2 linked regions of the Caldalkalibacillus thermarum genome follow. The protein of the gene in region 1 interacts with the protein of each later gene in a pairwise test. Links are inferred from orthologs where the notes say so. Each region holds a gene or a part of one and is shown in the gene's direction. Other genes may lie near its edges.

Evidence for each region.
Region 2: the proteins of IEW48_RS16195 (region 1) and sfsA interact in binary tests that used the Escherichia coli proteins (3 or more experiments, as listed by UniProt). The link is inferred for Caldalkalibacillus thermarum from one-to-one orthologs.

Annotation. Positions count from the first base shown.
Region 1 is NZ_BMKZ01000081.1:46-3,811, reverse strand. The notes cover bases 635-3,633. They hold IEW48_RS16195 (glutamate-5-semialdehyde dehydrogenase), read left to right. Parts: upstream 635-1,511; coding sequence 1,512-2,756; downstream 2,757-3,633. Other genes in these bases: proB (glutamate 5-kinase), read left to right, coding at 635-1,515. Outside these bases: IEW48_RS16205 (hypothetical protein), read left to right, coding at 77-244; more of proB, read left to right, coding at 391-634. UniProt on the Escherichia coli protein: Catalyzes the NADPH-dependent reduction of L-glutamate 5-phosphate into L-glutamate 5-semialdehyde and phosphate. The product spontaneously undergoes cyclization to form 1-pyrroline-5-carboxylate.
Region 2 is NZ_BMKZ01000074.1:356-5,665, forward strand. Bases 200-2,974 are described here. They hold sfsA (DNA/RNA nuclease SfsA), read left to right. Parts: upstream 200-1,072; coding sequence 1,073-1,876; downstream 1,877-2,974. Other genes in these bases: IEW48_RS15990 (CAP domain-containing protein), read left to right, coding at 200-788; sucC (ADP-forming succinate--CoA ligase subunit beta), read left to right, coding at 2,119-2,974. Outside these bases: more of IEW48_RS15990, read left to right, coding at 63-199; more of sucC, read left to right, coding at 2,975-3,279; sucD (succinate--CoA ligase subunit alpha), read left to right, coding at 3,310-4,221; DNA-processing protein DprA, read left to right, coding at 4,357-5,310. UniProt on the Escherichia coli protein: Binds to DNA non-specifically. Could be a regulatory factor involved in maltose metabolism.

The DNA of each region.
Region 1 (3,766 bases):
AAGAGGGACAGGGGCACAATAACGGATAGGCATGTGTCTTCTTGGTGACTATGACAAGGACAGGAGGTGTGATACCGTGGACAAAAAAGGCAAACGGCAAAAGTTAAGGCCTGAAGAGGAAGAGCCGACTATTGCCCCCAGCATGGAAATGGATGAATTGGAAGAGGACGCTTCTTTTGAGGACATTGCCACAGGCAATTACACCCGGGTAACCAAGCTGGATGTAGACCGTTTAAGGGATTGACAAATGCATCAATTAAAAGGATAATAAATTAAAAATTCATGGCATGACGTGCTCATGTGGCGGTGAAGTCCTACCGCGGATCCTTCCGTCCTTTGATGGACAGAAGGATCTTTTTGCTAAGAGACGAAGTTAAAGAGGGATGAGCAATGGGAAACGGACGGATTGTGGTTAAAATTGGAAGCAGCTTGTTGGCCAACACCAGGGGGGGATTATGCGAGCAAAAACTGAATGAACATGTCAATGCCCTTGCCAGATTGAAACAGGCCGGTTATGAAGTGGTCTTAATTTCCTCTGGGGCGGTGGCTGCCGGTTTTACTTTGCTCGGCTATCCAGCCAGGCCGGTTACCATCCAGGGCAAACAAGCAGCAGCGGCCGTGGGCCAAGGGGTTCTTATGCAGGGTTATACCCGTGCTTTTGCCAGACATGGCATTGTGACGGCCCAGCTCCTGTTGACCCGCTATGATTTTTCGGCCCGGGACCGGTACAATAATGCCTGCGCCACATTGACCGAGCTTTTGGCCCGGGGTGCCTTGCCGATTATCAATGAGAATGACTCCGTAGCCGTGGATGAACTGACGTTTGGGGACAATGACATGCTTTCCGCTTTGGTCAGTGGCCTGGTGCATGCCGATCTCTTAATCATCTTAACGGATATTGACGGTTTGTATGACGCCGATCCCCGGCGGAGTGATAAGGCTAAAAAGTATACTTTCTTGCCTGAGATCACTGAAGAACTATTGGCTAAAGCGGGGCAACCGGGTTCCAAGCTGGGCACGGGGGGAATGCGCTCCAAAATAGAAGCGGCCAAAACGGCATTATCGATGGGCGTTCAGGTGTTTATCGGAACAGGACAGGGAGAGGACAAATTATTGGACATTATTGAAGGGAAAGGAAATGGCACGTATATCGGCGCCTCCTCCCGCGGCGGTTTGAAAAACCGGCAGCAGTGGATTGCCTTTCATTCGGCGGTCAAAGGGACCATTACGGTGGATCAGGGAGCGGCAGCCGCCCTTCTGGAGCGGGGCAAAAGCTTGTTGCCAGCCGGCGTCACACAGGTCAATGGTACCTTCCAGGCGGGAGATGTGGTGGAGGTGCTGAATCATAAGGGTGAACGGATTGGCAAAGGCTTAGTTAATTATTCCTCCGTTGAATTGCAACAAATTAAGGGGAAATCAAGCGCAGAGGCGATGCAAACCACACAGCGGATGATGGAGGAAGTGATTCATCGGGATAATTGGGTAAGTTTAGAGAAGGAGCGTGTCCGAAGATGAATGAGCTGATGGAAAAAGCAAAAATGTTAAAATCTGTGGCTCCCCGGCTGGCTGCCTTAACGGCGGAGCAAAAAAATCAGGCCCTTATCCTCATGGCTGAGCAGTTAATAGCGTCGGCAGACTTAATACTAGAGGAAAATGAGAAAGACATTGCTGCCGGCCAAGCAAGCGGTTTGAGCAGGGCCCTGTTGGACCGTTTGCAATTGACCCGGCAGCGCATAGAGGAAATGGCTGAAGGTATCCGGCAAGTGGCTGAACTGCCTGACCCGGTGGGGGAAGTGATCAACTCCTGGGAGAGGCCTAATGGCTTAAAAATCGAACAGGTCCGGGTGCCGCTGGGCGTGATCGGCATGATTTATGAAGCCAGACCCAATGTGACTGTCGATGCAGCGGCCCTTTGCTTAAAAACAGGCAATGCTGTCCTGTTGAGAGGCAGCTCATCGGCCATCCACTCCAACAAAGCGTTGGTCCATGTGATTCAACAAGCCTTAGAAAAAAGTGACTGCCCTGCTGATGCTGTTCAGCTGCTTGAAGACACCAGCCGCCAGACCGCCAACCAGATGTTCCGTCTCAACGGCTACCTGGATGTGCTGATTCCCCGCGGCGGGGCACAGCTGATTCAATCGGTGATTGAACAGGCGTCTGTTCCTGTAATAGAAACGGGTGTGGGCAACTGTCACATGTATATCGATGAAACAGCTGATCCCCAAATGGCCATCGCTCTGGTGCTCAACGGCAAAACCCAGCGGCCGTCGGTCTGTAATGCAGTGGAAACCGTGCTGGTCCACGAAAGTTGGGCCAAGGCACATTTACAAGACTTAGTGACTGCTCTTAAAGAGAAGCAGGTTGAGATCAGAGCGGATGACAAAGCACGGGCCCTCGTTCCCGGTTTGGTGCCCGCAACGGAGCAGGATTGGCACGAAGAATATCTCGATTTAATATTAGCCATGAAAGTGGTTGCTGATGTTGAACAGGCGATTGAGCATATCAACCGCTATGGAACGAAACACTCCGAAGCGATCATTAGCGCAACAGAAGAAAACGTGGCTAAATTTTTCCAACAAGTGGATGCGGCTGCCCTCTATCACAATGCCTCCACTCGTTTTACCGATGGGTTTGAATTCGGTTTTGGAGCAGAAATCGGCATCAGTACCCAGAAGCTTCACGCCCGGGGTCCGATGGGATTACCAGCTTTAACATCATCTAAATATGTGATCCGGGGACAGGGGCAAATCAGGTAAGTGACGCTCAAGTCAAGTGTGCCTTATCTCGCCAGCCTGATGGTGCCGTTATCCTAAGGCCGGCCCCCAATGTCACGGAAAAAAGAGCCAGCATATATTAGTAAAGGCAAGCTTTTTAAAAGAGAGGCACGTTGAAATTGGACTGCTGAAGGAGAGAGGTTCATTGACCATTGAAACTGAGCAGGAACTGCAGGCGCTGCTCAAAGTGGGCCGGGTCGTGGCGTCTGCTTTACAGGAAATGTTGAGTCATGTCCGGCCGGGGATCAGCACAGCTGAGCTGGATGCCATCGGTGACCAGGTGCTTAAACAGCATGGTGCTCGATCAGCTCCCCGGGAACAGTACAATTTTCCTGGGGCAACATGTATTAGTGTCAACGAAGAGGTGGCCCATGGCATTCCCGGTACCCGGGTTTTACAGCCCGGCGACAAGGTCAACATTGATGTGTCTGCTCAACTAGACGGTTATTTTGCTGACACCGGTGCCACTGTCATTGTTCCGCCAGTGTCTAAACAGGCGCGGCNGGAAGCCATGCAGAAAGCCTATCGCTTTCGCCTGTATCCTAACCAAAAACAACAGACCCTGATCCATAAGACGTTTGGCTGTTGCCGTTTTGTGTTTAATCACTTCCTTGCCAGACGGAAAGAAGTCTACGAGACGGAAAGGAAAACACTTGGATATCATGCCTGTTCAGCGTTGCTAACTCAACTCAAGAAAGAACGAGAGTGGCTGAAAGAACCGGATGCCACAGCCTTGCAAACAGCGTTGCGACACTTGGATGACGCATTCAAACGGTTCTTCCGGGAGAAAAAAGGCTATCCCCGTTTTAAAAGCCGTAAAAACCCGGTACAATCCTATACCTCTAAAAACAACAACGGCTCCATTGCCATTGCAGGCAACCGGATTCGTCTGCCCAAACTGGGTTGGGTCAAATTGGCCAAGTCCCGTGAAGTGGAAGGGCGTATCCTTTCCGCCACCATTCGGAAAAATCCATCGGGCAAATACTTTGTGT
Region 2 (5,310 bases), on another replicon or contig:
GAATCTAGTATAGTGAAAGGTCTTTATACAGGCTTTAAAACAATGGGAATAGGAGGAATACAATGCTAAGAAAAGTTGCCTTATTGTTCAGCATGACGGTGCTTATCCTTGGTTCATTAGGTGTAATGCATGCTCAAGAAGTGGACGCATCTACAGGTTGTAATATATGGAGTGGGACTCAAGTTCAGGTCGGTGAGGTGGATACTGCTGCTATACATCAGGAACTGTCTCAAGTGATCGAAGACATCCTTGGCCAGTATAAACCTTACTTACCTCAGCAAACAGAACAGCAAAAGCCTCCTGCTGAAAACAACAAAGACGGAGCACAGAACTCTGAATCTAAGCAGCAATATCAAGCTCCCCAAAATGATGTGGATGCTCAGTCTCAAGCAGATGCAGGGGTTTCGTTAAGCGCCGATGAACAAAAAATGGTAGAACTGGTTAACCAAGAACGTCAAAAGCGCGGTTTGTCACCTTTAAAAGTAGATGCAGATCTGGTTAAAGTAGCCCGCATTAAGGCACAAGATATGATTGACAACAATTATTTTGATCATCATTCTCCAACCTATGGTTCGCCGTTTGACATGTTAAATCACTTTGGGGTTGAGTTCCGTATCGCGGGTGAAAATCTTGCTGGGAATCCGTCTGTTGAAGGAGCTCATCAGTCATTAATGAACTCTGACGGACACCGGGCTAACATCTTAAATGGACAGTATGGCAAAGTGGGGATCGGCATTGTTGACGGTGGTCCATACGGCAAAATGTTTGTTCAACTCTTTACTGACTAAGCGACCAAGTTTCTATACACTTAAGTTAACACCTTAAAAGGGAGGCTGAGACAGGCCTCCCTTTGCAGATTTTTGCTGTTCCTACTTTAATAAGTCCTGCTAAATGGAGTCATCACTGTATAACTATTGTATTCAGAAGATCACATCCATAACAGCTTATTTTGCCTGGTGAAAAAGATCTGATAGATCATATTAATCACGAAGGTGACCAGGTGTCCGTTTCGATTGGGGAACATTTAGGTTATGATAGTGCCATGGATAGAGATTGGTAGGGAGGCAGGTACATGCAGAACAAAAAGGAGAATAATGTTTCTATTTCTTATCACGGCTCACTTTACCAAGCCCGTTTTATTGAGCGGCCCAATCGTTTTGTGGTTCGCTGTGAATTGTTAGGACAGTCCCAAAAAGGTACGTCGGTTAATGATCCAGGTTTAGCAAAAAACGTCGTGGAAGCCCACCTTCCCGATCCGGGGCGGCTCAAAGAGCTTCTTGTTCCCGGACGGACATTGTGGCTGAAGGCCAGCAACAAACCTGAGCGGAAAACGAAATGGTCCGTTGTTTTCTGCGAGACACCCGGCGGAAAGAGCTTAGTTTCACTTGATTCTACTTTACCAAACCGTCTCATCACTCTGGCGCTTGAAGCCAATGCATTAGAGGAGCTTCGGGACTGGTCCCTGGTTCAACCCGAATTTAAAATGGGAGGTTCTCGTTGGGATTTTTTATTAACCCATATCCGGGATGGGCGCAAACTGGCCTTAGAAATTAAAAGTGTGACACTTGTGAGGAATAAGATCGCCTTGTTTCCTGATGCTGTTACGCTGCGTGGAACAAAGCATCTTCGAGAATTGGCTCATCTTGCTAGAAAGACAGAGTGGGAAGCGGCCGTTCTGTTTGTGGTTCAGCGGGATGATGTTATACGAGTCGAGGCAGCCCGTGATATCGACCCCTGCTTTGCTGATGAATTAGAGAAGGCAAGGGCTAGCGGTGTTCAGTTGTTGGGGAGGAAATGCCATATCACCCTTAATGAAGTGACACTGGGGGGCAAGGTTCCGGTCATTACAGGATCTCCCATTAAACAAACAATGTAGACCAGGATGCTTTGCCCTTGTGGTTATTTCCTAGAAAATGAGAAAATTCGCACCATTCAACATTGGCCATAAAAAAACCTCTAAACATGGAACAGATTGTCGTTTTATTGTGAATCATGGAAGTTAAGAGTGCTTCTGACATTCTTTTTTTGCTGAAAAAATCGACAAATGGACAAGATTATTGTAAGCTGATAAATGGAGTTTATTTTCCTTTAGCGAAAGACTAGATGGGAGGATGACGCATGAATATCCATGAATATCAAGCAAAACAAGTGCTTAAACAATACGGTGTAAGCGTTCCCGAAGGGCACGTGGCCTTCACTGTAGATGAAGCAGTGGAAGCAGCCGAAAAACTGGGAACCGATGTTGTGGTAGTCAAAGCTCAAATTCATGCTGGCGGACGCGGAAAAGCGGGCGGTGTTAAAGTGGCCAGAAGCTTGGATGAAGTGCGTACATATGCGTCCGAGCTCCTGGGTAAAGTGCTTGTCACCCATCAGACAGGGCCGGAGGGTAAAGAAGTCAAACGCTTATGGATTGAACAGGGCTGCAATATTGAGAATGAATATTATATTGGAGTAGTGGTAGACCGCTCGACTGGCCGGGTTGTGATGATGGCGTCTGAAGAGGGCGGAACGGAGATTGAAGAGGTGGCAGCCAAAACGCCTGAAAAAATCTTTACCGAGGTGATTGATCCTGCGGTAGGATTGATGCCTTTCCAAGCACGTAAACTGGCTTATGCGATCAACATCCCTAAAAATCTGGTCAACAAAGCCGTTAAATTTATGCTTGGTTTATATCAAGCATTTGTAGATAAGGATTGCTCCATGGCGGAAATTAATCCGCTCGTCACCACTAAAGAAGGTGATGTACTAGCCCTTGATGCCAAGTTGAACTTTGATTCCAATGCCCTTTTCCGTCATCCTGACATTGTGGAGTTGCGCGATCTGTCTGAAGAAGACGAAAAAGAGATTGAAGCTTCCAAATATGACCTCAGTTACATTAGCCTGGACGGAAATATCGGCTGCATGGTGAACGGGGCTGGACTGGCCATGGCTACCATGGACATTATTAAATATTACGGTGGAGAGCCGGCCAACTTCCTGGATGTGGGGGGAGGCGCATCCACGGAGAAGGTAACCGAAGCGTTCAAAATTATTTTATCTGATCCTAAAGTCAAAGGGATTTTTGTTAACATTTTTGGCGGAATCATGAAATGTGACGTGATTGCGAATGGCATTGTGGAAGCAGCCAAGCAAGTGGGCCTCAATGTTCCCCTTGTCGTTCGCCTGGAGGGGACCAATGTGGAACTTGGCAAGCAGATTTTAAATGAATCGGGGCTTAATATCATTGCTGCGGAATCCATGGCTGACGGTGCTCAAAAAATCGTTGAGCTTGTGAAGTAAAGATAATAAAGGAGAAAGGCAGGGAAAACGATGAGTATTCTCGTTAACAAAGATACAAAAGTCATTTGTCAAGGTATTACAGGGTCTGCTGGTTTATTCCACACCAAAGCAGCTATCGAATACGGCACCAAAATGGTTGGAGGAGTGACTCCAGGCAAAGGCGGGACGGAAGTAGAGGGTGTTCCTGTTTTTGATACGGTACAAGAAGCCAAGGAGGCTACGGGTGCTACCGCTTCTGTCATTTATGTCCCTCCCGCTTTTGCGGCAGATGCCATTATGGAGGCTGTCGATGCCGAACTGGACCTTGTCGTCTGCATCACTGAAGGCATTCCTGTACTGGATATGGTTAAAGTGAAACGTTATATGGAAGGCAAGAAAACACGCCTGATCGGTCCTAACTGCCCAGGTGTCATTACACCGGAAGAATGCAAAATTGGGATCATGCCCGGTTACATCCACAAAAAAGGTCACATCGGGGTCGTCTCCCGCAGCGGAACCTTAACCTATGAGGCTGTGCACCAGTTAACCTCACGTGGAATTGGTCAATCAACAGCTGTGGGCATTGGAGGTGACCCTGTCAACGGCACCAACTTTATTGATGTGTTGAAGTTATTTAATGAGGATCCGGACACTTATGCTGTGATTATGATTGGTGAAATCGGTGGTACAGCAGAAGAGGAAGCGGCAGAATGGATCAAAGCCAACATGAAAAAACCTGTGGTAGGCTTTATCGGTGGACAAACTGCACCTCCAGGCAAGCGGATGGGTCACGCTGGCGCTATTATTTCGGGAGGAAAAGGAACAGCAGCAGACAAAATTGCCAAGCTGGAAGAGTGTGGCGTAAAAGTGGCCCGCACCCCGGCTGTAATCGGTGAAACCCTGGTATCCGTGCTGGAAGAGCATGGACTATTAGAAAAATGTAAAACACATGATCCTCAATAATCCGTTCCCATCGGGAGGCATCTTGAGAAGCTACACCAAGTGCTGGTGTAGCTTTTTTGTCATCTGGACCTTTTTCCAATGAGGAGTGTCAAGGGCAATTGAATAGCCGTTTGTTGGCAAAGGGGGATGTAGGGAATGCGCGATGTTTTACTGGGGCTGGCCATCACACCCGGTGTCGGCTGGAAAACGATTTATTATCTATTGCAAGGAGGATTAGACCAGACAGGATTTAACTTAAGTGCTGCCCAATGGAAAAAATATTTTAAACGTTTGACAGATCACCAAGCCCGGGCATTAAGCCAGACACTGAACACAGATAAGATAACCGATTATAAAAAACAACTTGAAGATAAACACGTTGGTTTCTTCACCATAACCGATGACATTTATCCTGCTCAGCTGAAGGAGATCGCCCAACCACCTTGGCTTTTGTTTGTCAGGGGAAATGTGGAGCTCTTAAACGCTCCTTGTTTAGCAGTTGTCGGTTCGCGGAAAACGACGGCTTACGGCCAGGCAGTGACCAAGCAGATTGTTCCCAAACTGACGGAGTACGGATTAAGCATTGTCAGCGGAATGGCGTTGGGGATTGATGCGCTTGCCCATCAAGCAGCCCTTGAAGCAGGAGGAGGGACGATTGCTGTTTTGGGAGCGGGCATCGACATCATTTATCCCCAACAAAACCGGCATTTGTATCATAGGCTCTTGCACCATGGCCTGCTTATTTCTGAATATCCTCTCCAAACGGCACCCCACCCCGGATTTTTCCCCCAACGCAACCGCATCATTGCCGGGATAAGTTTCGGAGTGCTTGTCGTGGAAGCGGCGCAAAAAAGCGGGTCACTGATTACAGCTCAGTATGCTCTGGAAAACGGACGGGAGGTCTTTGCGGTACCAGGATCCATCTTTAACCCGCAATCGGCAGGAACCAATCACTTGATTCAACAGAACGGGGCCAAGCTGGTTAGCTCTTATCAGGACATTCTGGAAGAGTTGCAACACTTCCTCCCCCGGGATGAGCCGCCATCTCTATCAAAAACAGCGGGATTAAATGAACTCGAAATGGCAGATGATAAAGAGAAGATGCTTCTA